Regions from separate parts of the Aggregatibacter sp. HMT-949 genome, predicted to be linked through region 2. Evidence: riboswitches for the same ligand, from Rfam matches in the RefSeq annotation. Region 2 holds a riboswitch; the other holds the start of a gene.
What was found. A riboswitch is a leader RNA that binds a small molecule or an ion and turns the genes downstream of it on or off. The one in region 2 is predicted to bind thiamine pyrophosphate.
Positions count from the first base shown of each region.

Region 1 (15,307 bases), 490 kb from region 2:
CTGTCGTTATCTACAGAGCCATCTAGCAACACCGTCATCCAATGATTTTTATTCATGTGGTACGCCGGTAAAAAACCGGCTTGCGGCAAAAATACGCTTAGCATTTCAGGGGAACATTTCACGTTCATCACCGCCAATTTCCCCGTGCCGCTTAGCCCTAATGACGTCTTCTCAACATTCATCACAATGGCATACCATTTTCGATTATCGGCATGACGCAACACCGCATAATCCGGGTAGGACTTCCAAAGATATTCGGGCTGAGTGCCGTATTGTTTCAAGACATAATCGAATACCTGTTTAGCTAAATCTTGTTTTGCCATGTTAACCTCCTGTTTATTGCAGTGGTTTAATTCTACGCTGAAAATGGGGCGATGTTCGATAAAAATGCCGATAAAGCCGCCCTGCCAAAATAGCACCGCATTGAAGCCGCTTTATCTGCGCCCCCAATGCGGTGTTGTTTGGAGACTTCAATGCGGTGCTATTTCAGTAGTTCAATGCGCACCTGTTTTCCTTCTTTCCATCATCCTACAAAAAATGGCGGATAAAATCCGCCATTTCTTAAAAATCACCAATAAACTATTTTGCTAAACATTGCGCATAGCTTTCCGCCGTTGCCTGCAAGAAATTCGCATAAGATCCCGCACCTAGCGCCACGCTATCACCAATCGGATCAAGTTTTCCGACATTCACTTTGGTGCTTTGCGCAAGAGATTCAATCACTTTCGGCGTAAATTGCGGTTCGGCGAAAAGGCAGTTTACGCGATGCTCTTCGATTTCCTCTTTAATGTGCGCAATCGTTTTCGCGCCGGGGGCGACAAGCGGGTTAATGGTGAAATAGCCGCTTTGTTTTAAGCCGTAGGCATCATTGAAATAACCGTAGGCATCATGAAAAACAAAAAAGCCTTTATCGGCAAACGGTGCAAGTTGCGCTTTGATTTTATCGCTTTGTTCTGCCAATGTACGGTTGAAATTCGCTAAATTTTGTGCGATGAGCGCTTTTTTATCGGGGAACTGCTCGGTTAATTTATCCGCGACTTTTTGCGCCACAATTTGGCTAATTGCCGGCGAATACCACACATGCCAATTAGTGGTTAACCCTTCATCACCGTGATCATGATGATGTTCATGCTCGTGTTTATGTTCATGCTTATGTTCGTGCTTATGAGCATGCTCGCCTTCTTCATGAAAATGTTCGTGGTGGGCTTTTGTTAATAATGGTTCCACATCTGCCAAATCAGCAATAGTAATCACTTTTTTGCGATCGATTTGGCTCACCGGTTTATCCAAGAACGAATCAATATCTTCGCCCACCCAAAGTACCAGATCAGCCGCTTTCACTTTTTGAATATCGGACAATTTCAAGCTGTAATCATGCGGCGATGCACCGGCCGGAACTAAAACTTGGGTGTCGGTTACACCGTCGGCGATGGAAGAGGCAATAAAGCCAAGAGGCTTGACGGAAGCCAATACTTCGGCATTTGCCAACATCGGCAAAGCCAAAAGTGCAGTAGAAATTGCACTGATTTTTAATGCTGTTTTCATTTTGTATCCTAACTTTAGTTGTGAATGATTCTCAAATCGGCGTAAAAGACTACGCTTTTTTAACTAAATTGCAATGATTTTATGGAAAGATTTGATGAGACTTTTTCATTAAAAAACGAATTAAATTTCATAAAAAAGAAAATTTGCCGATCTGTTTCTGACAAAGTTGGCGAAAAACATTGCCAAAAAACACTATTCGTGGACGTATTTCAAGAATTTGATTAAACTTAAGATAAGAATAACTTTTGAGAGGAGAGAATTATAGACCGCTATTTTTAATTTTGTGGCTATTAAATGGTGCCCGAAGCCAGACTTGAACTGGCACGCCTCGAAAGGCGAGGGATTTTAAATCCCTTGTGTCTACCGATTCCACCACTCGGGCATAGACAACTGATATTTGATGGAGGCGTGTCCCGGAGTCGAACCGAGCTACATGGATTTGCAATCCAGTGCATAACCGCTTTGCTAACACGCCGTTGAATGGAGCGGGAAACGAGGCTCGAACTCGCGACCCCGACCTTGGCAAGGTCGTGCTCTACCAACTGAGCTATTCCCGCATCTACCTTTTTGGTGGTGCGCATTTTACGGAAATTTGAAAATCTGTCAATCGACGATTTGAAAATTATTTTTAAGCGTTTAAAAAAACTGCATTTTGTTTAAATTATTAACAGCAAATAACGAAGTGGCTAATTTCCCCGCTATTTTTTAATTTCTTCTTTTATCACTTTGGCCTTTGTGCCAAAATGCCGACTGTATTTTTTCCACAAAAGTATGCTTACTTTTCAGTTATTTTCAGAGGGCATTATGACAACACCACGATACGCTATCGATACTCTACTCGCGCAGGCCGGTAACCGCAGTGACCAACATACCGGCGCGGTTTCAACCCCAATTTATCTTTCCACTGCCTACGGCCACCGCGGCATTGGCGAAAGCACCGGTTTTGACTACACACGCACCAAAAACCCGACGCGCAGCGTATTGGAAGACACAATCGCGCAATTAGAAAACGGCGATCGCGGTTTCGCCTTTTCTTCCGGTATGGCCGCGATCCAAGTTTTAATGACATTATTCAGCGCACCGGACGAATGGATCGTTTCCAGTGATGTATATGGTGGCACTTATCGTTTACTTGATTTCTCTTATAAAAATAATAACAGCGTAAAACCGGTTTATGTGAACACCGCATCGAAGGCTGAAATTGAAGCGGCAATCACGCAAAATACCAAAGCGATTTTCATCGAAACCCCGTCTAACCCGTTAATGGAAGAATGCGACGTAGCAGAAATCGCCAAACTCGCGAAAAAACACCACCTATTGTTAATCGTCGATAATACGTTCCTTACGCCCGTACTTTCCCGTCCATTAGATTTAGGTGCAGATATCGTAATCCATAGCGGCACTAAATATATCGCCGGCCATAACGATGCGTTGGTCGGTTTAATTGTGGCTAAGGGACAAGAACTGTGCGAACGCATTGCCTATATTCAAAACGGTGCGGGTGCGGTGCTCTCTCCATTTGATTCTTGGCTTACCATACGCGGAATGAAAACCCTTTCGTTACGTATGCAACGCCATCAAGATAACGCTCAGGAAATTGCCGAATTTTTAAAAATGCAACCGCAAGTGGATTCCGTACTTTACCCAAATAAAGGTGGAATGCTTTCTTTCCGTTTGAAAAATGAAAATTGGGTGAATACCTTTCTAAAATCCATCAAACTGATTACTTTCGCGGAAAGCCTCGGCGGAACAGAAAGTTTCATTACATATCCAGCGACTCAAACCCACATGGATATTCCGGAAAACGAGCGCATAGCACGCGGTATTACCAATACTTTGCTACGTTTTTCGGTAGGTATCGAAAACGCGGAAGACATTAAAGCGGACTTACTACAGGCTTTTACTCACTTGAAATAGTCTCGGAGGCGATATGAAAATTGCGGTTTACAGCACAAAAAGTTACGACCGTAAATATTTTGAATTAATCAACGCAAAATACAGTTTCGAGCTTGAATTTTTCGATTTTATGTTGAACGAAAGTACCGCGCGTTTGGCGGAACATTGCGAAGTAGTGTGCATTTTCGTGAATGACGATGGCAGCCGAAAAGTATTGGAAAAACTGGCTGCTCTCGGCGTAAAAATTATCGCCTTACGCTGCGCCGGTTTTAACAACGTCGACTTAAAAGCAGCACAGGATCTCGGTATTCAAGTGGTACGTGTCCCTGCTTATTCGCCGGAAGCGGTGGCAGAACATACAGTCGGTTTAATGATGACGTTAAACCGCCGTATTCACCGCGCCTATCAACGTACCCGCGAAGCCAATTTCTCTCTTGAAGGGCTAATCGGTTTCAATATGCACGGCCGCACCGTGGGGGTGATTGGAACAGGCAAAATCGGCATCGCGGTAATGCGAATTTTGAAGGGATTTGGCATGCATATTTTGGCTTACGATCCATTCAAAAATCCGCAAGCGGAAGAGCTTGGTGCCAACTATGTAGAATTGGACGAGCTTTACGCCAAATCGCACGTGATCACGTTGCACTGTCCCGCCACACCAGAAAACTATCATTTGTTGAACCGTGAAGCTTTCGCCAAAATGCGCGACGGCGTAATGATCATTAACACCAGCCGCGGATCATTAATTGATACACCGGCCGCTATCGATGCGTTAAAACAACGCAAAATCGGCGCACTCGGCATGGACGTTTATGAAAACGAACGGGATTTATTCTTCGAAGACAAATCAAACGAAGTGATTCAAGATGACGTATTCCGTCGTTTGTCTTCATGCCATAACGTGTTATTAACCGGTCACCAAGCCTTTTTAACGGAGGAAGCCCTGACCAGCATCGCTGATGTTACACTTTCCAACATTTATAAACTCAAATCCGGCAAACCTTGCGAAAATGTCGTTTTAGCCTCTTAGTTTTAAGCGATTAAATTAATAACTGTACTTTAAAAAAGCGCGTGCTATTCTGAGCACGCTTACAATTCAGCAAATTGCCCAAATAGGGTGCAATATTTACTAACAAAGGAAATAAAAAATGAGCCAAGTACTACATACCACAGACGCAACCTTTGAAGCGGACGTATTAAAATCCGATCTTCCCGTCTTAGTTGATTTCTGGGCGCCATGGTGTGGCCCTTGCAAAATGATTGCGCCGGTCTTAGACGAGCTTGCTCCGGCATTTGACGGCAAAGCGAAAATCGTGAAAATTAACGTGGATGAAAACCAAGGCGTGGCCGCACAATATGGCGTGCGTAGCATTCCAACGTTACTTTTAGTGAAAAACGGCCAAGTAGTGGGAACACAAGTAGGCGCGTTACCAAAAGGTCAATTAGCCGCTTTCATTAATCAACATCTTTAATTTTATTCTAAAAAAACCTCTTATCTTAATAAGAGGTTTTTTCTTTCCCGGATCGTCTGATTTCTTCCACCGAAAGGACTTTCAATGCGGTGCTAATAAGCGACCTCGCTGCCGCCAAGGAAAATAAATCAAAACGGCGAATATCAAAGCTTCAATGCGGTGCTATTTGACGACCTCATTGAAACATTTATTTTCGTCTTTTCTAACGTTTAATCGTTTTTCGATTTTCTTCCGTTTCCGGTTCAAGATCGAGTTTTGCCATTAACAGCTGATCACCATCTTCTTCCGGATTGCCTGTGACGAGTAGTTTGTCACCATAGAAAATGGAATTCGCCCCTGCCATAAAGCACATTGCCTGCATTTCTTCACTCATACCTTGGCGACCGGCAGACAAGCGTACATAACTTTTCGGCATGGTGATACGTGCCACAGCGATGGTACGTACGAATTCCGTCCAATCTAATTCCGCCGCGTCAGCCAACGGCGTACCTTCAATTTTGACTAGTTGGTTAATCGGCACGGATTCCGGTTGCGGATCCAAATTAGCGAGACTAGCAATCAGCCCGGCACGTTCTTTGCGGGTTTCATTCATGCCCACAATTCCGCCGCAACAGACTTTCAAGCCCGCTTTGCGCACTTTACCGAGCGTGCTGATGCGGTCGTCGAAGCGGCGTGTGCCGATAACTTCGTCGTAATGTTCCGGCGCAGTGTCGATGTTATGGTTGTAATAATCCAAACCGGCGTCTTTTAATTCTTCCGCCATGCCATCTTGCAATAAACCGAAAGTGCCACAAGTTTCCATGCCGAGATCTTTCACCGCTTTAATGATTTCCGTCACTTTGGCGATGTCTTTTGGCTTCGGTCCGCGCCACGCTGCCCCCATGCAAAAGCGCCCCGCGCCACGCTCTTTGGCGATTTTTGCTTTGGCGACAATTTCCTCTACATCCAATAATTGCTGATTTTGTACGCCTGTTTGATAACGCGCCGACTGTGGGCAATAGCCACAATCCTCCGGACAACCGCCGGTTTTAATCGACATCAGCGTAGAAAGTTGAATCGCTTGCGGATTAAAATATTCGCGGTGAACTTGCGCCGCGCGATAGATAAGCTCCAAAAATGGCGTTTCAAACAATGCTTCAATCTTGCAAACCGACCAATATTCGACGGAAGGATGCGGCGTAATGCTGTTTAGCTGTAAAGGTTGTGCGATAGTCATAATTATTCCTATAAATTTTGTCCTTGATGAATCCGAATAATGCGATCAATATGCCCTTCAAGTTCCTGTGGCTGATGAGTTACAAGCAGTAAGGTTAACATTTTTTCAACACATAACTGGTCGATCAACTGTAGCATTTCGGCTCGTAATTGCGGATGGAGCGCAGAAAAAGGTTCGTCAAGCAATAAAATGGGCTTATCGCGCAACAAACAACGCGCCAATGCAACCCGTTGTTTTTGCCCGCCGGAAAGAACGCCCGGTTTTTGGGCTAAAAAATCTTGTAAATTGACCGCTTCCGCTGCCTGTTCTATCTGACTTTTTTCCTGTGCGTTCAATGATAAACTCGGTTTTAACCCCAACGCGATATTTTGCATCACGGTCAAATGCGTAAACAAATTATTTTCTTGAAATAACATCGAAACCGGCCGTTCATAAGGTGCACTACGAGTATGATTTTCACCGTTGAGCCAAATTTCGCCTGCATCAGCATAGGTGAAACCGGCAATAAGATTTAATAAGGTGCTTTTTCCGGCTCCGCTTTCGCCGATAACGGCAACTTTTTCTTGAGCATATACGTGCAAATCAAAGCACATTGGCATCTTTTGATAAGCGAAACGCAGCTGTTTTAACTTAATCATAACGTCCTTTATAGCGTTCGATAAACATAAATAACCCGACACATAAACTTAATAAAATCAATGCGGTAATTGCGGCCTCTTGACTGCGATATTGGCCGATTTGTTGATAAAGCAAATGAGGCAGGGAAGTAAAATCCGGACTACCGAACAATGCGATCGCGGTAAAATCGCCCAACGAAAGAGTGCTCGCTAGTGCCAGAGCATAATTTAGCGGCGCTTTTAATAACGGATATTCAATTAATTTAAAGCGTTGCCAGCCTTTTAAATTAAGCGACAAACATAATTTTTCATAATATTGCATCGCTTGTGTCATCGGCCCATTCAAAATTCGGATCACAAAGGGCATTGCGGTTAAGGCGTTACAAATCACCACAACCAAAAATAAATGAATATTGGTGAAATCGATTCCCTGTAAAAGCAAAAATAATCCGACAGCCAAAATGAGTGTCGGAACAGCCAAAATCGTCATCCCGCCGCTTTGAATTAAGCTAGCGAGAATGGGAAAATGCAGCCATTGCAACTGACGAGATAACAGCAAAAGGGCAAAAGAAAACAACACAGCCAGTGCGCCCGAACTCGGTGCTATGGCAAGAGAATAACCAAAAGCTTTCCATAGTTGCGGATCTTGCAAAAAACTTGACCAATGTGGCGCACTCAATCCTTCAATTACAATATGCAGTAGTGGCGTGAAAATAAAACAACAGCCGATGAACACAATAATGACATTCAAATTTAGCACCGCATTGGAAGAGTTAAAATGCCGGAGATAATGCTGCGAAGGCGTTGTTTCCGGCGGTTCAGCGAAAAATTGCGACAAACCGAACAATACAACGCAGAAGGCAAATTGAATCAGTGCGAAAGCTGCCGCTTTCGGAAAATCAAATTCAAAGAGAATCGCTTGATAAATCGCCACTTCCAATGTGCTGTTTTGCGGCCCGCCGCCAAGAGAAAGTACAATGGTAAAGCTGGTGAAACACAGCATAAAAATCAACGTAAAAGCCGGAATAAGCTGATTTTTCAAATATGGCCATTCAATTAAACGGAAAAATTGCCAACCGCGGATATTTAACTGTGCCGCCAATTGGTGTTGTTCGAAAGGAATGGCTTGCAACGCTTGTTCAGTCATTCTGGCAGCAAGAGGAATATTAAAGAAAAGATGAGCGAGTAAAATTCCGCTCAAACCATAAATCGATGGTTTCCAGTCAATTCCACAAAATTGAACAAACCGGCTTAACCAACCGGAGGAACCATAAATGCCGAGCAAACCGAAAATGGTTAATAATGCCGGTAAAACAAAAGTTAGCGAAAGAAGTTGCCGAATCAGCGCTTTTGCGGGGAAAGAGTGATAAAAAAATGCGCGACCGAATAGCACACCAATTGATACGGAAAGCAGTGCAGACAAAAAAGCCTGTAGGAAACTGAACGCAATAATTTGATGCAAATAATCGTCTTGTTTGAAAGCCGTCCATGAATAACTACCGCCTACGGAAAACACCGCCGACAAAGACGAAACATAAAGAAAGAGAATGAAAAAAATAACCGCACTTCCGCCAAGATAATGGCGCGGGCGGAAATGCGGATGAGAAAACAACAACATCATCAATTAGTTGGAGAGGGCTTTTTGCCACTCATTAATCCAAGTTTTAAGCTGTTCGCCGCTTACTTTTGAAGTATCTAACACCGGCATATTTTGAGTTTGACGTTTCAACGCGTCGATATGGCTTTCAATCGGCGTATCAATCACCGGCAACATTACGTTATTTTTCGCGATATCTGCTTGGGCTTGCGGCGAAAGCAAATAGTCAAGAAAATAATCAGCGCAAACATTATTACGATTAGCAACTTTCGCCGCCACTTCAATTTGTAATACACCACCCTCGGTAAAATCCGTTGCCGCATAATTTTCTTTTTGTTCGGCCAAAAGATGATAAAGCGGCGAAGTATTGGTGCTCAATACCAAATCGGCCTCGCCTTTCAAAAAGGCGCCGTAGGCTTCTGTCCAACCTTTTGTGACAGTGACCGTATGTTCGGATAAGTTTTTCCAGATATTTTGCGCTTCCGCTTGCGGGTAAAGCGCATTCACCCAAAGCAATAAACCGCGCCCAATACTACTGGTGCGCGGATCTTGATAAAGTACTTTTAAATCTTTGCGTTCCACCAGTTCTTTTAAGCTTTTTGGCGGATTAGCAAGTTTATTTTTATCGTAAATAAACGCGTATTCAGCGAAATCAAAAGGTAAGAAAATACGGTCTTCCCATTTTAACGGCAGGACCAACTTGGACAAATCCGCTTTATTGGGTTCAAATATCGCCAATTTTTTCGCTTCATCGATTTGATGATGATCTAAACCCAACACTACATCAGCTTTAATTTTTTTGCCTTCTAAACGCACACGGTTAAAAAGCGTGCCGTTGTTATCGAACGCGACGTAAGTTAGCTGACATTGAGGGAACTGTTGCTCAAACCCGGCTTTGACTTTTGGACCAGCACTCCAATCGGCACTGAAAGAATCATAAGTATAAACGGTGAGCGGTTGAGGAACGGCTTGCACAAATGCGCTTGTAGCCAAAAGTGTGAAGAGTATCGGAAACGTTTTTTTCATTGTACTGTCCTTACAAAATGCGAAACAGCTTAATGAAAAGAATTAGTTTCCTACGCCAGCATTATCTGTTTCAGGTTCACGGGTATTTCTCAGCCAATCGTAACGGTATTGGCACCCCGACTAATGGGGCGAAAGTTTATAAAAACTGACTCAAATATACAAGCACTTTAGTGTGAAACCGTTCGTCTGCTCACGAATTTTGGGTAAAACAAAACCCGCTTTGAGCGGGTTTTATTCGATGAATTAAGCTTGATGTTTTGCTGCCGTTTCGCTTAATAAAGTTTGTAATTCGCCAGCTTGATACATTTCTAAAATAATATCACAACCACCAATTAATTCCCCATCAACCCATAATTGGGGAAAAGTTGGCCAATTTGCGTAGGCGGGCAATTCCGCGCGAATATCAGGATGCTGAAGAATATCCACATAACCAAAAGGTACTTTGCAGTTCATTAGGGCTTCGACCGCACGCGCAGAAAACCCGCAAGAAGGCAATTTCGGCGATCCTTTCATATAAATTAAAATCGGATTTTCGCTAATTTGTTTTTTAATTTTATCTAAAGTTTCCATAATGTTTCCCATGAATAAAACATGCTGCGCATTGTAGCACAAGTAATAAACAGAGCAAGGTAAAGCCAGAGTAATAATGTCAGATTTATATTTTCCGTCACGATATGGAAATGCAAATAAACTTCCAATGCGGTGCTAATTTAGAGCGCTAAAGCTTCTTTTTTAAATATACCGTAAAAAACAAAAAAAAGACCTAAACCAAAGTTTAGGTCTTTCTCCATTTAATCCGCTAAAGGAAACTAAATTAAACTATTATTTAGTACCATTAACTGCGATTTCAACACGACGATCCGGTGCTAAACAAGCGATAAGCGCTTTACGACCTTTAACCGCGTCACAAGTTGCACCAGTAACTGGGTTCGCTTTACCGTAACCAGTTGCAGAGATATTTTGCGCAGCCACACCTTTAGATACTAAGTAGTTAGCTACGGTATCTGCACGACGTTGTGAAAGTTTTAAGTTAGATGCATCGGAACCGATACGGTCAGTGTAACCAGCCACAGCAACTTTAGAGTTGTTGATTTGTGCGATTTCACCGTAAATACCATCTAAAGTAGTTTTAGCTTCTGGTTTTAAGTTTGCTTTACCGAAAGCAAAAGTTACATCAGAGTTTAAGTTGAAAGTTTTGCTTACAACTTCAGGTGCAACAACTGGCGCAGCACCTTGACCGAAACGGTAAGATAAACCAGCGTTGATAGAACCGATCCATGGGTTATAATCTACAGAGCTATCTGCAGTTTCTTGAGTGCGGAATTTACCTACACGAGTTAACCATTGATATTCAACACGCAATGCTAACTCTGGTAATGAAGGCAATGCGTATTCGAAACCAGCTGCGAATAAACCGGAAGTACGTAAACTATGACGACCTTCGGCATGATCACGATTGCCGTTGTCATAAACTTTGTAGTCAGAACGAACTAATGCAACACCGGCTTTACCGTAAAGATCCAAACCATCTAAGCTAGAAACTAAACCACCAAGGTTGTAGCTACCTTTTAAGCTTAAGTGAGCACCATGGTTAGTATGTTTGAATGAAGTTAAATCATTACGAGTATATTTAACACGACCAAAGTCATCGTAACCTAATTCAGTTGCTAAACCGAAGTTATCACGATTTAAAATTTGGTAACCGCCGAATACACCGTAAGTGAATGAGTTACGGTGATAACCTGTACCAAACTCTTGGCTATGTGCGTTATAACCATCGGTATTTGATTTGATACCATCGTGGAAAGAAGCTTGACCAGCTTTAAAACCCGCATAGAAAGTATTTTCTTGCGGAGCTGCTTGAGCTACAGAAGCTGCGGCTAAACCGGCAACTACTAATGCGATTGCAGTTTTTTTCATTTTGATGTCCTCTATTTAGTTAGTCATCGATTGGTAAGTAAGAAAAGTTTCCTCGTTTATTGTGAACTTTTTCATAAAGTTACGCACTAAACGTTTGCTTAACTAGGGTTTTGAATTTGCCCTATTCATCCTTTTGACAAATTCAATTCCTTTGTATCGCCAAAGGAACGTTCAAAAGTACCGTCATTATGCTACAAAAATCCCAAAGGTCAAAGTTTTTTTGCCTCCTCTGGCTATTTTATAATCAAATAATACATAATATAAACGATTATTCAGTATTTTTTCACACATTTACTTTGATTCTTTTTTCTTAAAATCGACATTGTCCGTCGCTTCATATATCATTTTTTCTCATTATTTCTACTAAATTCTTGTGAGTAATATCATGCTACCCCGTCTTTCCAACGTTCCGCAATCGGACGCAACCGTTCAACATTATCTCAATGAACTTAAAAAACAGCATTTTGAAGGCGATATCGCCACGAGTTATGCCGATCGCTTAAGTCTTGCCACCGATAACAGCGTGTATCAACAACTACCGCAAGCGATTTTGTTCCCCAAAAATGTGGCGGATGTAGTGCGCTTAAGCAAGCTGGCGAATCGTCCGGAATTTCAATCGCTCACCTTTACCCCGCGCGGCGGTGGCACCGGCACCAACGGCCAATCAATTAATAACAACATTATTGTCGATTTGTCACGTCATATGACGACGATTTTAGAACTCAACAAAGAAGAACGTTGGGTGCGTGTGCAAGCCGGCGTAGTGAAAGACCAACTCAACCAATTTTTAAAGCCGCACGGTCTATTCTTTGCACCGGAACTTTCCACCAGTAACCGCGCCACCTTAGGCGGAATGATTAATACCGATGCGTCCGGCCAAGGCTCATTACAATATGGCAAAACCTCCAATCATGTATTGGCCCTACGCTCGGTGTTAATGAACGGCGATATTTTGGATACCCGTGCACTTGATTCTGCCGACGTTTTAGAAAACATTGACACGCTTGACTTAAATCAAAGCAGCAAAAAACTTCATCAAGAAATCGCGCAACGTTGCCAAAAAAAACGCGCTGCCATTATTAATGATTTACCGCAACTCAACCGCTTTCTCACCGGTTACGATCTCAAAAATGTCTTCAACGAAGACGAAAGCGAATTTAACCTCACACGCATTCTTACCGGCTCCGAAGGCTCCCTTGCTTTTATTTGCGAAGCCAAACTCAATCTTTTGCCGATTCCGCAATATCGCACGCTAATTAACATTAAATACAGTTCCTTTGATGCGGCGTTACGCAACGCGCCATTTATGGTGAAAGCCAATGCGTTGTCTGTCGAAACGATTGACTCAAAGGTGCTTAACCTCGCCAAACAAGACATCATTTGGCACTCCGTCAACGAACTTTTAACCGAAGATGAAAGCAATCCGATTTTAGGCCTTAACATTGTGGAATATGCCGGCAACAATAAAGAAAAAATCGAACGCCAAGTGAACACACTTTGTCGTGCGCTGGATGAAAAAATCGCACAACGGCAAGATTTGATTATCGGCTATCAAGTTTGTTCCGATTTGCCGTCTATCGAACGTATTTACGCCATGCGCAAAAAAGCCGTGGGCTTACTCGGCAACGCCAAAGGTGCGGCTAAACCGATTCCATTCGTGGAAGACACTTGCGTACCACCGCAGCATCTGGCCGATTACATCAGCGAATTTCGCGCCCTGCTAGATAGCCACAATTTACAATATGGAATGTTCGGCCACGTCGATGCAGGCGTGTTGCACGTGCGCCCGGCACTGGATTTATGTGATAAAGAACAAGTCAAACTGTTCAAACGTATTTCCGATGAGGTAGCCGAACTCACCGCTAAATACGGCGGTTTGCTGTGGGGCGAACACGGCAAAGGCATGCGTTCACATTATGGCGAAAAATTCTTCACGCCGGAATTGTGGCATGAACTGCGCTACATCAAAACCTTGTTTGATCCGAACAATCGCCTTAATCCGGGCAAAATCTGTACGCCATTAAATTCTCAAGAGGCGCTTTATTCAATTCTTTCGCCGATGCGCGCTGATAACGATCGCCAAATTCCGATTCAAATACGCGACGAATTTAAAGGTGCGATGAATTGTAACGGCAACGGTTTGTGCTTTAACTTCGATCAGCACAGCATTATGTGTCCCTCCATGAAAGTGAGTAAAAACCGCGTCTTTTCGCCCAAAGGACGAGCGGCAATGATTCGCGAATGGCTACGTTTGCTAGCAAATGAAAATGTGTCACCGGAACAGTTAGCGTTCCAAAAAACGGAAATCACACTTAGCACATTGGTCGAACGAATTCGCAACAGCGTACAAAAATGGCGTGGCGAATACGATTTTTCTCACGAAGTCAAAGCCGCAATGGACACCTGTCTCGCCTGCAAAGCCTGCGCCAGCCAATGTCCGATTAAAATCGACGTGCCGAGTTTTCGCGCCAAATTCTTCCATTTTTATCACAGCCGCTATTTGCGTCCGGCAAAAGATCACATCGTGGCAAATTTAGAAATCGCGGCACCTTATATGGCGAAACAGGCAAAATTTTTCAATTATTTTACCAAGCTGAAAGCGACCCAAACGGTTGTGGAAAAAATTCTCGGGATGACGGATTTGCCTTTACTTTCGCAACCAAATTTACAACAACAACTGGTGGAAATCGGCTATCAAGGCCAATCTCTTGAGGAATTAGAAGGTCTCAATGCGGTGCTCAAACAAGACATGATTTTCATCGTGCAAGATCCTTACACCTCTTACTACGACGCTAAAGTGGTACGTGATTTCGTCGTGCTTGCCCAAAAACTCGGTTTCAAACCTATCGTGCTACCGTTTAAACCGAACGGCAAAGCGATGCACATCAAAGGTTTCTTAACTCGCTTCAGCAAAACCGCCGCAACCCAAGCGGAATTTCTCAACCGTGTGGCGAAATTGGGTTTACCGCTCGTCGGCGTGGATCCCGCCATCGTGTTGTCTTATCGTGATGAATATAAAGAAGCGCTACAAGAAAAACGCGGCAATTTTCACGTGTTAACCGCGCACGAATGGCTCACCCAACAATTGCAAGATACGGCCCTGCTTGAGCGCTTAAAAAATGCGCTAAAAACCGACCATGCTTTTGAATGGTATTTATTCCCGCATTGCACGGAATCCGCATGTATGCCAAACAGTCCGAAAGAATGGCAACAAATTTTTACCCGATTCGGGCAACAATTAACGGTAGAAAAAGTCGGCTGCTGCGGTATGGCGGGCGTATTCGGTCATGAGGTGCAAAACCAAACCATGAGCCGTGATATTTACGATCTTTCCTGGAGCAAAAAATTGCACGGAAAAGACTCGCGCTTTTGCCTCGCGACCGGCTATTCCTGCCGCAGTCAAGTAAAACGTTATGAACAGGTAACGTTAAAACATCCGGTGCAAGCATTGTTAGAAGTTTTATCTTCAGCCGAACGGTAACGCTGAACGGCTCAAATAGCACCGCATTGGAGCCCCGTCGCACAAGCCTCCAATGCGGTGCTATTTTGCCCTCTCGTGTACGCCTCCCATTAGGCGAGCCGAATGTAAATAAAACCAAATAATCTAATTACCGTTATTATGATAAAAAACAAAACACCTCAAAATCTCATCGCTTTCAATTTCCTTTTGATCGCCTTCCTCACCGGCATCGCCTCCGCTTTCCAAACGCCGACATTGAGTTTATTTCTGTCGCAAGAAATTAACGCTTCACCATTTTTCGTCGGACTGTTTTACTCTGCCAATGCGATCATCGGCATTATCTTAAGTCAGATTTTAGCGAAATATTCCGATCGTCATGATGATCGCCGTAAAATCATGATTTATTGTTGCCTTATCGCTGTTACCGGATGCCTGCTATTCGCTTATAACCGCAATTATTACGTCTTGATTTTGCTCGGCACCACCTTGCTCGGTTTGGGTTCGGCGTCGAATCCACAATCTTTCGCCCTCGCGCGCGAATATGCGGAAAGCAACGGT
Region 1 is NZ_CP162010.1:1,211,944-1,227,250, forward strand. Features, by position in the region: gene AB3F25_RS05635 (MmcQ/YjbR family DNA-binding protein) at 1-323, opposite strand, end outside; gene AB3F25_RS05640 (hypothetical protein) at 322-591, shown strand; gene znuA (zinc ABC transporter substrate-binding protein ZnuA) at 580-1,545, opposite strand; tRNA gene AB3F25_RS05650 (tRNA-Leu) at 1,841-1,927, opposite strand; tRNA gene AB3F25_RS05655 (tRNA-Cys) at 1,947-2,020, opposite strand; tRNA gene AB3F25_RS05660 (tRNA-Gly) at 2,027-2,102, opposite strand; gene AB3F25_RS05665 (methionine biosynthesis PLP-dependent protein) at 2,350-3,462, shown strand; gene AB3F25_RS05670 (2-hydroxyacid dehydrogenase) at 3,476-4,471, shown strand; gene trxA (thioredoxin TrxA) at 4,590-4,913, shown strand; gene bioB (biotin synthase BioB) at 5,116-6,129, opposite strand; gene thiQ (thiamine ABC transporter ATP-binding protein) at 6,138-6,767, opposite strand; gene thiP (thiamine/thiamine pyrophosphate ABC transporter permease ThiP) at 6,760-8,364, opposite strand; gene thiB (thiamine ABC transporter substrate binding subunit) at 8,371-9,369, opposite strand; TPP riboswitch at 9,400-9,498, opposite strand; gene grxD (Grx4 family monothiol glutaredoxin) at 9,613-9,939, opposite strand; gene ompA (porin OmpA) at 10,192-11,289, opposite strand; gene AB3F25_RS05710 (FAD-binding and (Fe-S)-binding domain-containing protein) at 11,675-14,770, shown strand; gene AB3F25_RS05715 (MFS transporter) at 14,909-15,307, shown strand, end outside.
Region 1: another riboswitch for thiamine pyrophosphate. It lies ahead of thiB (thiamine ABC transporter substrate binding subunit); the one in region 2 lies ahead of AB3F25_RS08085 (ABC transporter substrate-binding protein).

Region 2 (15,307 bases):
AAGCGAGTTTCGAACTGACACCGGAATTAATCAAAAACGGTTACGCGCAAAAACCGATTGCCGGCCGCCGCGGCGACAACGTGAAATTATTCGGCGATGACAATTTGGTGTTAAATAGCACGGATGGACGTTTCGGCAAACAAGAAAACATTTACCAACAGCTTTGGTGTTTACCGAAAGTGGAAGATCAATATTTACAAATCTGCACTTTTACCGTTGGCGGGCATTACGGCGGCAGTTGTTTACGTTCCGACCCAAGCCGGGTGATTATGGGCGACAGCGATATGCAACCGCTGCGTGTATTGTCGGAAAAGGATTTTCAAACCAAATAAATTCTCTAACTCAATGCGGTGCTGATTAGCCACTTCAGCGCTTTCATTTCTCACCTTGCAGCCACAAAAAACCGCAGGTTTTCACCTGCGGTTTTCGTTTGTTCGTGTAAACAAAGTGCGACAAGGAAACCGCACTTTTTTCACCGAATGAAAGATTAAAGATAGTAATGGCCTAAATAGTTTAATTTTTCATCAAGTTTTAACACAAGTGGTTGGCCGGTCGGGATTTCAAAATCCATAATTTCCGCGTCGGAAATGCCGATGATGTGTTTTGCCAAAGCGCGTAAGGAATTGCCGTGCGCGACCACCAATGCACGTTTGCCGGCGAGTAAGGCCGGAGCAATTTGATCTTCCCAGAATGGGAGGGCGCGCTCTAAGGTTAATTTTAAGTTTTCAGCATTCGGTACGATGTCTTTTGGTAAGTTGGCGTAACGACGGTCATTATGGGCGGAATTCGGATCTGCCGGGTCTAAATCCGGTGGGGAGATGTCGTAAGAACGGCGCCAGATGTGCACTTGTTCGTCACCGTATTGTTCAGCGGTGGCTTTTTTGTCCAAACCTTGTAGCGCGCCGTAGTGACGTTCATTCAAGCGCCAGTTTTTCACTTGTGGAATCCATAATTGGTGAGATTCTTCCAATACAATGTTACAGGTTTTGATGGCGCGGGTGAGGACGGAGGTGAAGGCAATGTCAAATTCATAGCCGGCTTCGAATAATTTTTTACCGGCCGCCTTGGCTTCTTCCACGCCGCGTTCAGTAAGATTGACGTCGCGCCAGCCGGTGAATAGGTTTTTTGCGTTCCATTCACTGAAACCATGACGAATAAAGACTAATTCCATAGGATTCTCCTTGTTGTAGGTAAATTAAAAACGCGCATTTTATAGCAAAAAAAACCACCATGTTAAAGCGAAAAGGCGGCATTTCCTGATCTTTCGCAAAAATCCGTGGGAAACTTTTTCGCCTTTTGACAAATATGATAAGATTCGCGCAATTTTGTGAATGGGGACGGGTTATGTCGCGGTTTGCCTTATATGGGAAAATATCTATCGTGACCGCGCTTTTGTGTGGCACTATTTCAGGCTATGCGCCGACGGGCGAGGCCGCCGATCTCAATCAAATTCAACAACAAATCAAGCAACAAGAATCCAAACTTGCCGAGCAAAAACGCGCACAAGCCAAATTACAATCCACGCTGAAAAATCAAGAAAGTAAAATCAATTCTGTGGCGGGTGAACTGCGCGATACCGAACTGAGCCTGCAAGAAATTCGCAAGCAAATCGCCGAGGCAGACGGGCAAATCAAACAACTTGAGAAAAAAGAACGCGAGCAAAAAGCCAAGCTAGCAAGACAAATGGATGCGATTTATCGTTCCGGTTTGAATCCTTCCGTGTTGCAACGAATGTTTTCCGAGGATGCTCAAAAAGCGGCGCGAATGAAAGTGTATTATGAACATTTAAACCGCGTACGCATTGAGACGATTGAAAATATTAACGCTACGCAAGCGCAAATCGCCAAACAAAAAGAAGAGATTTTAAGCCGTCAACAAAGTCATAAAGCGCAGCTTTCAACGCAAAAAAAACAGCAACAGGAATTAGAAAAAGCGCAGCGCGAGCGTCAATCAACGTTAAACGAAATCAATAAAAATATCGATAAAGATCAAAATAAACTAACCACTTTGCGCGCTAACGAAGCCGCCTTGCGACAAGAGATTCAGCGGGCAGAACAAACGGTGCGAGCGCAAGAACAACAAGAACGTGAGGCCTTGGCACAGCGCAAACAAGCGGAAGAAAAACGCACCGCCAAACCTTATCAACCGACAGAACAAGAACGTCGCTTGATTAACAGCGCTAACGGCTTAGGCGCGGCAGCGCGGCAATATCAAAAACCGGTAAGCGGTTCCACGCTGTATTCGTTTGGCTCCACACAAGCGGGCGAAGCGCGTTGGAAAGGCATGGTAATCGCGGCACCGCGGGGTACACCGGTACGCGCCATCACCGGCGGGCGGGTAATTTTAGCCGGGCAATTAAATGGGTATGACTATATGGTGATCGTTAAACATGGCGACAGCGATTTGAGTCTGTACGGTTTTAATCAAGCGGTATTTGTGCAAGCAGGGCAACTGGTCTCCGCCGGGCAAACCATCGCGCAAGTGGGTGATAGCGGCGAAGTTTCGCGTCCGGCGCTTTATTTCGGCATCAGCCGCAAGGGCGTGCCGGTGAACCCGGCGGGGTGGATTAAATAATGTTCGGCTTACTGAAAAACGCGCGCAAAAATCTGCTTGTTTTTTCCGCCGCGCTTTATTCCTCATTAACTTTCGCGCAACATAAACTCGCCATCGTAATTGACGATGTGGGGTATCATCCAAAACAAGATGTGGCAATTTTGGCAATGCCGCGCGAGATTTCCGTCGCCATTATTCCCGCCGCGCCTTACGCTGCGGCACGCGACCGCGAAGCCTTTGCGCAAGGGCGCGATATTTTGATTCATATGCCGATGCAACCCGTGAGTTCAATAAAAATTGAATCCGGCGGCTTGCATTTGGGTATGTCGGCAGAACAGGTGACGAATCGTATACAAACGGCGAGAAATATCGTGCCGCACGCCATTGGAATGAATAATCATATGGGGAGCGCCGCCACAGCAGACAACCTATTGATGAGTCATTTAATGAACGCGTTGCGCGCGCAGCATTTATTTTTCCTCGATAGTCGCACCAGCGGCAAATCCGTAGCGGGCAGAATCGGACGCGAACAAGGCGTACGCGTGCTCGAACGTCATATTTTTTTAGACGACAGTAATGAACCGGCTGATGTACAACATCAATTCCAAGCCGCCCTTCAATACGCACGCAAGCGTGGCACGGCCATCGTGATCGGCCATCCACGGCCGAATACCGTTGCGGTGCTGCAACAAGGTTTAGCTAATTTACCGGCGGATATACAGTTAGTCGGAATAGGCAGTTTATGGCGCGACGAAGCTTTCGTGCCGAGCAAACCCTTTATCTTGATTTTCAACGATATTCCGGCGCCAACCTCGGTCACCCCCTTTGAACCGGTGCCATTGCTGCGTGGCGTACCGCGTTGAGGTTGCCCGATAGCACCGCATTGAAGCCTTGCGGGACAAGGGTTCAATGCGGTGCTCAAATCGATCTTCGCCTTCAGCATTTTTTAAAGACAAAAAGATACGGTCGGAAAACTCACGAATTTCCGACCGTACATTTTTATTTTGAACCGCATTAACGGCCGTTATATTCGAAATATAACACCGTAGCCGCGACGCGGGAATGGACGTTAAGTTTGCGCAATAAATTGCGAATGTGCACTTTTACGGTTTCTTCCGAAATAAATAATTGTCCGGCAATTTGTTTGTTCGATAACCCGGTGGCGATTAAACGTAATACGTCCATTTCGCGCTCCGTTAAAGAATCCATCGGATCTTGGCAATGTTCGCGTTCAAGCAGCAAATTTTTAATCGAATCGCTTAAAATCACTTCGCCTTGCGCAATGGCTTTAAGTTGTTCGAGCAAGGTATCCGGCTCGGTGTCTTTGAGTAAATAACCGTCTGCACCGGCATCCATCAAGGCGAAAATATCATTTTTCGCATCGGATACGGTGAGAATCACAATGCGCGCGTCCACCCCTTCGGCCCGTAAGCCTTTTAATGTATCTAACCCCGAAAGTCCTTTCATGTTCAGATCTAAAATGATCAAATCCGGTGATGTTTGCAATGCAACGGAAATCCCTTCCGCACCGCCGCCAACGTCGGCAATCACTTCAAAGTTATCGTCCAATTCCACAAGCTGCTTAATGCCGCGACGCATTAGCGGGTGATCGTCTATCAATAAGACTTTCAATGTTTCTTGCATATTCCCCCCCCCTAGGCGAAGATTTGACGAAAAAATCGCGTTATTTTAACGAGATTTTAACGATCTTCCAATGTAAAAAATGATGAAAGTTGATTTAGCACATTAATTCCCGATGAGAAAACTCGGATTAAACGGCTTTGCGTTGATATTTAAACGGTAAAATCTGCACGCGACCTTGCGGACAACGTTGAATTTGGTAAAACTGCGGATAATTGAAATTGCGCGACTCGATGTGATACGGATTCTCGCCGCCTTCCAAGCACGAGGCCTGATAAAGTCGGTTAATTTCGCGTACTTTCTGGTCTTTCGAACCGTCGCAATGGCGATAAATTTCCAAGTGATTAGCTTCGTTTAACAGATAGACATTGAAGCTGTCGTCTTTGTTATCTTCAAAGAAAAATTGTAAGAAACCTTCGCTAGCGAAGTGATCAATTTCCGGCGGATATCGACGATCCGGTGCGGGAAGCTCGTCTTTTTCTTCCACCGGACTTTGCAGCACGTCATCAAAATCTGCTGCATTTTGCGCGTCACTATCCACTTCTTGCAAACTGATGCCGCGATCTTCGAAAAAGAATTGCCAGTTTTTACCGGCCACGCGTAAACGCGGTGTATGGCACGCTTGGCTGTCACCCAATTGAATACTGATGCAACGATTAACCAAAGCACTCACTAGGCTACGTAAAGCGCGCCGATAATGTTGGCTATAACAAAAAACCTGTACGGAACGCGGACTGCCAGCACCACGATAAATTTTATTGGAAAGCACTTTTAAGGCCATCAAAATCGCATGCGGCCCCTCAAAATGCAGGGTGCGAATTTCGTTCCATATATTGCGATAAGTGAAATCAATGCTACCGACTAAATTTTGTTCGAGCGGACCGAAACTAAACAAATCACTGGCGGAAAGCTGGGCTTTCAATTCAGTTAAATGGGCGGTGGGATCTACCGTTAAATTCACCGCAATGACGATATTGCGAATTTCACAAGGTGTCGCCAGGGCACCGCTGTCGGCTGCGGTAATGGCGCGCGAAAAAGATAAGCGCAGATCCGCCACAAAATTACGTAAGGTTTCGATACTGACGGTTTGACTGAATAAATACAGCTCGGTTTCGGCGGTAAGTAAGCGGTTGAAATACGCCCAAGCTACCAATTTATTCAAGCTCTCGCTGTATTCGATGACACGATTTTCCGAGAACATCATCGCGCTCGGCGGTTGATTAATCAGATACCAACCGTCTTTAAAATGTTTGTTGCCACGTACTTCTAAGAAACTGATGTGGCGTTCCGACAAATCGCGAGAAATTTGCGTATTAAGCAAAATCACTTTGCCGGGCAACGCTTCAAATGCGGTGTAAAGTTTACGCGTAAGAATGTTAATATCTTGCGGTGCTACACGGGAATGAATTTTGTGTTTACGCGCAAAATTGACCAAATTGTGATAACTCAGCATCAGGAATTTCACCAAATTCTCATGACTTTCCTTCACTCGTTTAATTTTCCAAAATGGACGACGATTGAGTTCGCGAATGGTATCGTCACTCCAACCCCATTCTTGCGCCAAAATTTGCAAATAATTGGTGCGCCAGTTATGAATTTGGCATAGTGCCAAATCTTCGGTGGCTTTTACATAAAAACAACAGCGCACAAAATCCAATCGTTTAAATTCGGCAAGTTCGGTTAAATAATCCGTCACTTTGGCAAGCATAGCGATATACGGATCAAAATGATGAGACGGCGTGGTGTTGCCGGCAAACAGATCTTCTTTGAATTGGCAAGCAATCAAACGAGTATTCGGATATTCTTTGGAATAGGCTTCCAACAGTAAAATTTTCAGCACCGATTTATAAGGCGAATCAATTCCTTTATAAAGCTGCCAAAGACTGGCACCAAAATATTCATTGGCTGAAAACTGCCCTAATCCACCGAAATCCACCCAATCCTGCGGGTTGATTTCGCCGTTTTCGAGGGCTTTTTGCACTTCGCTTTCGTAATCCGTTTCCTTTTCCACCCAAAAATGCAGCCACAATAGCGGGTTGCCTGCAAGACGAACGGCAGAGCGATAAAACTCGTCCAACAACAACATATATTGCGCTGAACCGCTATTTTCGTTCGTGATCGGGTCAGCGTAACGATCATTGCGAAAACGTTGTTGATCGACTAAATAAAAATGAATTTCCACATCGAATTGCAGCGCCCATTCTTCGATTTGGCGTGCTTTTTGCGTTAATAAATCGCGCTGTGTATCGTTTAAGTCTTCACGACAACAAATCCAAGTGTCCATATCCGAACTGCTGGTTTGGCTAATCGAGCCGAAACTGCCCATTACGTACAAACCTAAAATCGGCGGTTTGGCCGTATAAAATTGCCGTTTGAAAGCATCGTAATGAGCGGGATATTCGCCCTTAAGAAAACGTTGTTGATAATCCGACAATGAAAAATGTGCGACGCCGCAAGGCGCTTTCACCACATAACCGGGCAAACTTGGATGATTTAATTGAAAAAGTAGCGGGAGCAAAAACAAAACCTGTTGGAAACCGTCACCGGAACCGAGCAACGCGCGTTCCAAACGGCGTCGATCTAACATTTCCACACATTTTCTCGCTCGATTAAGATCGTGTTTCAAGCGACATCCTTATCGGATGGAAAAAATTGGCGTTACTCTACCACTTGCGGGCGCAAAAGCAAAGCACGACGCCCAATCCGTGCGCAATTTGCGATATCCTGCGCCCTATTTTGAACAATTGATTTTATTACGCTGATTTCTTTTGCGCCGATTTCCGCGCGAGCCTGTCGACCAAATCCAGCACTTTCGGTTAGGTATTCGCCACTTTCTGCACGCCGATGATGTTGTGCCCCTTAGCACTGCTGATTTCCACCAAGTTCGCCAACAGCACCGCATTGAATGCTATGCAAATCACGCTTTTTTTCTGTTTAGTTCTGACTTTATCCGTTCGCTCTCGGTGTTAACGTAGCTCATCACCGAGAATTCCAAACAAGGTAGTAAAAATCACTTTTTTATAAAAACTCGACAATAATCCATAACAAATAGTTGAATAAAAAGTGGTTTGTATTGATAACTTTGGAAAAAAATAAATCCTATGTTAAGCACAAAATAAAGCGATTTTTTAATGTTGTTCTGCGCGTGTTGAAATGCCTTTTAAGGCTTCGCATTCGGTAACATCATTTTTTTCACATTGCATTAAAGGGAAGAGAAAACGTTCAATTTCTTGCAATTTAGCAATTTTTTCTTGTATATCTTGATAATGCTTTTGCACCAACATATTAACAGGGACGCATTCGCCTTTTTGTTGTTGATAAAGCTCAGTAAAACGAGCGGTTTCTTCCACACTGAAACCAAGTTCACGGCAAGCTTTAATAAAATTAAGTAAAACAACGGTATCTTGCGTATAAAGACGATAGCCGTTTGCCGCTCGAATGGGAGCAGGAAGTAAACCAATTTTTTCATAAAACCGTATGGTTTCCGGTGTGGAGTGGGTTTGTTCGCAAAGGTTTTTAATTTGTAAATAATTTTTCATTTTCTTTGACCTTGTTGTTAGTACAGGGTTTAAAGTGCATTCATCTTAATGAATAAGGAGAAAAAATGAAAGATTGTTGTTCTTCTCATCATTGTGAAACAGCTGTTTCACAATATTATCGCTATATTTTATGGACAGTATTTGCCATTAACTTTGGAATGTTTTTGGTAGAAATCATCAGTGGCGTAAACGCCGACTCTGCCTCGTTATTGGCGGATTCGTTGGATTTTCTAGGCGACGCTAGCAATTATGGAATTAGCTTGTTTGTGCTTTCAATGGCGTTATCAGTACGTGCAAAAGCGTCTTTACTCAAAGGCTACACGATGGCAATTTTCGGTGTATGGGTGCTAGGCTCAAGTGCGTATTTATGGTGGCTAGGCAGTTTGCCAAGTTATCATAAAATGAGCTTAATCGGCATACTTGCCTTGGTCGCAAACGTCATTTCCGCCTTATTACTTTACAAATACCGCGAAGGTGATAGTAATATGCGCGGCGTATGGATTTGTTCGCGTAACGATGCGATTGGTAATTTACTGGTTATTGCTGCGGCAGGTGCAGTGTATTTTACCCAATCCAACTTACCCGATTTACTCGTGGCAACCGTGATGGGTGGATTAAACATAAGTGGGGCCGTAGCAGTAATCCATCAAGCCCAAAGTGAATTGAAAGTGAACTAAAAACTGCGTTTGTCGCCAACAGCACCGCATTGGTGTCTGTTTCAATGCGGTGCTGTTGGTGATGGTCACCGTTCCCTGTTAAAACGACGCTCAGTGTAATCTTTCAAGGTTTTTTGTCATTGGACGTCGGGCGGAAAAACACTATAATGCCGCCTTTTTCGGAGGCTTAATGTTTTTTGTTTATCTTCTGCTTGCTTTGGCGGCGGGCACCGCATTGGCGTCGCAATCTGCTATTAATACCCAATTGGCTAAAGCGGTGGGCGGCGAACCGCTCGTCGCGACCTTCATTTCTTTTGCCGTCGGCACCATTTTGTTATTTATTATCGCGCTGTTTAAAACGGATTTATGGGCCGGATTGAGTGAAATTCCGCAGCAGCCTTGGTGGAAATTGTTGGGCGGCGTGCTCGGTGCAGGCGTGGTATTCAGCACCGTTTTATTAGCGCCCAAACTCGGCATTACCGCCATGCTATTTTTTATTATTATCGGTCAACTGCTTTCCGCCGCCACGATCGATCACTTTGGCTTAATCGGTATGCCGGTGCGTGAAATAAACCTTGTTAAACTTATCGGTTTGATGATTGTCGCCTTCGGCCTGATATTCTATTTCTTCGGCGATAAAGTCATCGCATTGCTGAAAAGTTAAAGCGATCGATTTGCCAAAACAGAAGCCGCCTAGACACCAATACAATCGGAATATTTCCCGTTTGAGATTGCGCTTTCCAATTCAACTGACGATGCGGCATAGAAATTATGCCCTCTTTGCTGAAAAGCATTGTCGCTTATGTCATTGGAAAGAAACCTGTGCGTAAAATAAGGCTTCAATGCGGTGCTCTGCGGAGGATCCAATTTCCTTTATCTTTTGGCTGCTCTTAGATGCATCAAAATGTCTCTCAAACTCGTCTTATCCGTTTACAAATCCGTAACAAACGCCTATAGTAACGCCCGTTAGTCGGGGTGCTCGGTTGCGCAAACAATCGGGCTGAGAAATACCCGTGAACCTGATACAGTTAGCACTGACGTAGGAAACTAATGCACTTCACTCTGCTTTTCCAGGGCTTATTTCAAGCCATTTTCCCCCGTTTAGCTGTTAGCCGGTATTGTTTTTCAATCTGATCTCACTAAGGATTAAATCAATGTCCAAGCTTTCTAAAAATCGCTCAAAAACATCATTAAAAACGGCCGCATTTTGCCTGCTCCCAATGCTTTTTTATACACAAGGTGCCCAGGCGGAAGGCAAACTGACCATTTATTGCAGCGTGCAAAATGTCACGTGTGAAAAAGTCACCCAACGTTTTGCCGAAAAATATAAGGTCGATGCGAAATTCGTACGCAACAGCACCGGCGCTGTGCTTGGCAAAATCAAAGCGGAAAAAGACAACCCGCAGGCAGACGTCTGGTTTGGCGGTACCTTTGAACCTCACTTACAAGCTGCCGATCAAGGCTTACTCGCCTCCTATCGTTCGCCATTACAAAAAGACATCATGCCGCAATTTAAAAAATTAATGGACGAACGGGGTGATTACACCTCAATCATTTATTTGATGGAAGTCGCCATCGGTGTGAACACGGAGAAATTAAAACAGCTGAATATTCCTGAACCCAAATGCTTTACCGACTTACTCAAGCCCGAATTCAAAAACCTAATCCAATACGCCGATCCGCGCGTTTCCGGCACCGGCTATTCATTACTCACCACACTGGTTCAACTTTGGGGTGAAGAAAAAGCCTTTGATTACTTGAAAAAACTCAATACTAATGTGGCGCAATATTCCAAAAGCGGATTGGCAACCGGTAATTTAGCCACCGGTGAAGTGGCTGTTGACATATCCTTTATGCACAGCTATGTACGTGAAAAAGACAAAGGCGCACCGGTAAAAGGCATTTTGCCTTGCGAAGGTGTCGGCTACACATTGGGCGCAGTCAGTATCATCAAAGGCGCACGCAATCTTGAAAACGCTAAACATTTTGTGGATTTCGTCCTCGACACCGAAGCGCAAGAAATCCCATGGCGGGAATCCGATTCTTACCAAATCCCAACCAATATTCACGCCAAAGCCTCCCCTAAAGCCAGTGATCCGACCAAACTCAATTTATTGGACATTGACTTCATCCGCTTCGGCGCCGATGTAGAAAGTAAACGGTTAATTGAACGTTGGGTTGAGGCAGTAAGAGGAGAAAATAACTAAGATAAGATATAAAGCGAAAGCTCACAAATGGCGCAACAGAATTTTGGCAACAAACAGAATTGAGCCGGCTTTCGGGAAATATTGGAAAAACAAAATAGGACCGCATTGAAGTGCGGTCCTATCTCGTTTCGTTTAGTTTTCTTTCGGCAAACGCAGTAAGGCGTAAATAAACCCGCCCCAAATCACGCCGAGGGCGATAATCATCATAATTATTGCACTGCTACTCATTCTATTCTCCTTTGCTTTCCAACGTTAATTTGGTTTCGCTTTTCCATTTTAAACGGGAAAGAATAAACGCCACCACAAGCAAGCTTACGGCCATCCCCCAGCCAAAGATATTTACGAACCAACTCGGGTAGCCTTCGTAACCTTCGGCAAACACTTTCGCGCCTTCGCTAAACAACATAAACGCCAAAATGCCGGTGGTAAGAACGATACATAAACGCCAGAAGAAGCCGACTTTAAAAGAAGACGTTTCGTTTAAGTGATCGCCCAATAAACCTAATTTTTCGTTCGCCACAATCGCAATTAATGACACAAATGCCACAGCGACGATACCGAAATAGTTCACGAATTTATCGAATACATCCAGCATCGGTAAGCCGGTAGTAGTGCCGAATAAAATTACCGAAAGCAACATCATCGGTACGCCCACAATGAAGGTAACTTTTGCACGACGAATGCGGAGCTTATCTTGAATAGCGGAAATAATCACTTCAATCACCGAAATGAATGAAGTCAAAGCTGCAAAAGTTAAAGAACCGAAGAACAACACGCCTAACACTTCGCCGAAAGGCGCTTTGTTAATGATGGTCGGGAAGGCAAAGAAAGCCAAACCGATACCGCCTTTTGCCACTTCGCTCACTTCTTGCCCTTGAGCCGTTGCGATAAAGCCCAATGCGGCAAACACGCCGATACCGGCTAACACTTCAAAACTACTGTTTGCAAAGCCTACTACTAAGCCGCTACCGGTTAAGTCAGATTCTTTCTTCAAATAAGAAGCGTAAGTCACCATAATGCCGAAGCAAATGGACAGCGAGAAGAAAATTTGACCGTATGCCGCAATCCACACGCTAGGACTGGAAAGTTTTGACCAATCCGGGGTAAATAACGCATCTAAGCCTTTCGCTGCGCCCGGTAGGAATAATGAATAAATCACCAAAGCAACGAACATAATCACCAATACAGGCATTAAAATGGCGGAGGATTTCGCGATCCCTTTTTGGATGCCTAAAGACAATACGCCCAAAGCAACTACCCACACCGCGATTAACGGGCCGGTCACCATACCGACAAAATCAAAGCTTACACCGTTAGCAATATCGCCCATTTTCAAGAATTCACCAATAAAGAAGTCGATCGGTTTATCGCCCCATGCGCTGTTGATGGAAAAATAAGTATAGCTCGCCGCCCAACCTAATACGACCGCATAGTACAAGCCGATAATCACGTTGACCATCACTTGCCACCAACCAAACACTTCGAAATGCGGGCTGAAGCGACGATAAGAAAGCGGTGCACCACCGCGGTGACGATGGCCGATTGCGTAATCTAAAAATAAAAGTGGAATCCCCGCGGTTAATAACGCGATAAGGTAAGGGATAATAAATGCACCACCACCGTTTTCATAGGTAGTGTAAGGAAAACGCCAAATATTGCCCAACCCAACGGCTGAGCCAATGGCGGCTAAAATAAACGCATTACGACCGGAGAAGGTCTCACGTTTCGGAGCGGATTGCGCCATAAAATTGTTCCTGTTAAAAATAAAAAGGACTCAACTATAATGAAATCTTAAAGCGAGTCAATAAAATTGACGATATTTCAAAGCTAAAACGTTATTCGGCTTGCCCATTCCGCTTGGGTTTACCGAATAACGTTAGTTCGGATCCGTCGCCACTGCGACTATGAAGTACTCCAACAGCACCGCATTGGAGCCAAGCAATGCACGGCGTATTACAGCACTTTGCTATGCTATGCTTGAAGAAATTAAAGAATATGCTGATATTGTTCCAGCATTTCTTTCGGCCAAACGCTGGATTGTACTTCACCGATATGTTTTTTACGAAGTAAGAACATCGCCATACGGGATTGACCAATACCGCCGCCGATAGTTAACGGCAATTTGCCGGCCAGTAATTCTTGGTGCCAATCCATTTTTAAACGTTCCTCATCTCCGGTTAAACCGACTTGCAAACGAAGGGCAGATTCATCCACGCGGATGCCCATAGAGGAAAGCTCGAAGGCTTTCTCTAAATCCGGATTCCACACCAAAATATCGCCGTTCAAACCTTTATAGCCGTTTTCTGATTCCGTCGTCCAGTCATCATAATCCGGTGCACGACCGTCGTGCGGTTTACCGTCGGATAATTTACCGCCGATACCGATCAAGAACACGGCGCCATATTCTTTACAAATGGCATTTTCACGTTCTTTGCTGGTTAAATTCGGATAACGTTTTACTAAATCTTCACTGTGCACAAACGTGATATGTTTCGGCAAAATCGCCGGAATATCGAAACGTGCTTCCACCGCTAATTCGGTCAAACGCATCGCACGATAAATAGAATTTACGGTTTCTTTTAAATAGGCGAAATTACGGCGACCTTCCGGAATCACTTTTTCCCAGTCCCATTGATCCACATAGACGGAATGCGTCTGATCCAATGAATCTTCGTCAGGGCGCAACGCTTTCATATGCACAAATAAGCCTTCGCCTTCTTTAAAATGAAAACGGGCGAGAGTATGTCGTTTCCATTTCGCTAAAGAGTGAACCACTTCGAACACCGCATTGGGGATTTGTTTTACGTTAACTTGAACCGCTTTCTCGACACCTGACAGATTGTCTTGCATCCCATTGCCCACCTGACTCAAAATTGGGCCTTGCACTTCGATAATACCAAGTTGTTCAATTAAGTTTTGGGTGAAAGTGTTCTTCACAAAACTGATTTCTTGTTGTTGCAAAATAAATGTTTTTTTCATATTTTCCGCCTATTTTTTAAAAAGAAGTAAATTTCATTAGGCATTATTTAACAAAATAAACATATAGCTCAAGTATTTTATTTACCTGTTGATTAATATTGAATATTATTTAAATAGATGGTAAAAAATTAGATAATCTTTAAAAGGAGTTATTTCATGCACAATATTGACAATTTGGATCAACAAATCCTCCGCGTTCTCACCAAAGACGCCCGCACTCCCTATGCCGAAATGGCAAAAAACTTCGGCGTCAGTCCCGGCACTATTCACGTGCGTGTAGAAAAAATGCGTCAGTCCGGCATTATTGAAGGCACCAAAGTGATCATTGACGAACGTAAACTCGGCTACGATGTGTGCTGTTTCATCGGTATTATTTTGAAAAGCGCGAAAGATTATGAGAAAGTAATTAAACAATTGGAGACTTTTGATGAAGTGGTTGAGGCTTACTATACCACGGGAAACTATTCGATTTTCATTAAAGTAATGACGCATACCATTGCGGAATTGCACTCCGTGCTAGCAACCAAAATTCAACTAATTGATGAGATTCAGTCCACCGAAACATTAATTTCAATGCAAAATCCGATTTTGCGGGACATAAAGCCATGATTGCCGAAAATGATTAGGGGCGTAAATACGCCCCTGTTCATATTAATTAAACGGAAATGGAAGGTTAATAATAAGAATGCTCTCCGCGCTGATGTTCCGTTACGTCTTTTGCACCTTTCAATTCGTTCGGGAATAAACTAATCAATTGTTTTTCTACCCCGTCTTTTAAGGTGACATCCACCATTGAGCAACCGTTACAACCACCGCCGAATTGTAAAATCGCGTAGCCATCCTCGGTGATCTCAATTAAGGTAATACGTCCGCCGTGACTGGCAAGCTGCGGATTGATTTGAGTTTGAATGACATATTCTACGCGTTCAATTAACGGTGCATCATCCGCCACTTTACGCATTTTGGCATTAGGCGCTTTAAGTGTTAATTGAGCGCCCAATTCCTCCGTTACGTAATCAATTTCCGCTTCCTCTAAGAATGGTAAACTGACTTCATCGACAAAGGCGGAAAAATTGTCGTATTTCATTTCAATATCGCTTTCCTCTACCGCATTCGGTGGGCAATAAGACACGCCGCACTCCGCATTCGGCGTACCGGGATTAACCACAAAAATACGAATATTAGTGCCCTCTTCTTGAGTACTTAACAATTTGCGAAAATGCGCTTGCGCCGCTTCCGAAATAGCAATCTGTTCCATAAACGTTCCTTAATACTTGAGAAAATTTGTCAGCGATGATACGCCTACCGCAGCATTTTTTCCACTCATTTATTAGGATTGCCGTTACTGATAACGTGAGCTAAGCATGCGCTAGCCCCCATACCTGAATTTCTTTTACACCTAATTGACGCAATTGTTTGGCAATTTCATTTAAAGTGGAACCGGTGGTAATTACGTCATCTACCAGAGCCACCGATTCATAAGGAAACCCCTCGGAAAAACCTACAACGAAAGCGTTTTTCAAATTCCGCCGGCGTGCATGCGCGGTCAATCCTCGCTGGGTATGTGTATGTTTTACCCGCTTAACGATATGGGATAAACAAGGAATTTTAAGCCATCGACTTAATATTTTCGCCAGTAGCTCCGCTTGATTGTAACCGCGTTGCCATTGACGAAAATGATATAGAGGCACGGGAATAATGGCTTGCGGAAAGGTTAAGCCGTGACTGCGTC
Region 2 is NZ_CP162010.1:1,704,496-1,719,802, forward strand. Features, by position in the region: gene gss (bifunctional glutathionylspermidine amidase/synthase) at 1-332, shown strand, start outside; gene AB3F25_RS08040 (2,3-diphosphoglycerate-dependent phosphoglycerate mutase) at 488-1,171, opposite strand; gene envC (murein hydrolase activator EnvC) at 1,345-2,574, shown strand; gene AB3F25_RS08050 (divergent polysaccharide deacetylase family protein) at 2,574-3,416, shown strand; gene AB3F25_RS08055 (LuxR C-terminal-related transcriptional regulator) at 3,568-4,197, opposite strand; gene AB3F25_RS08060 (class I adenylate cyclase) at 4,325-6,820, opposite strand; gene AB3F25_RS08065 (hypothetical protein) at 7,066-7,164, shown strand; gene AB3F25_RS08070 (MerR family transcriptional regulator) at 7,323-7,733, opposite strand; gene AB3F25_RS08075 (cation transporter) at 7,799-8,410, shown strand; gene AB3F25_RS08080 (DMT family transporter) at 8,580-9,053, shown strand; TPP riboswitch at 9,351-9,452, shown strand; gene AB3F25_RS08085 (ABC transporter substrate-binding protein) at 9,544-10,596, shown strand; gene AB3F25_RS08090 (methionine/alanine import family NSS transporter small subunit) at 10,729-10,824, opposite strand; gene AB3F25_RS08095 (sodium-dependent transporter) at 10,826-12,340, opposite strand; gene asnA (aspartate--ammonia ligase) at 12,583-13,575, opposite strand; gene asnC (transcriptional regulator AsnC) at 13,732-14,184, shown strand; gene nfuA (Fe-S biogenesis protein NfuA) at 14,249-14,833, opposite strand; gene AB3F25_RS08115 (amidophosphoribosyltransferase) at 14,934-15,307, opposite strand, start outside.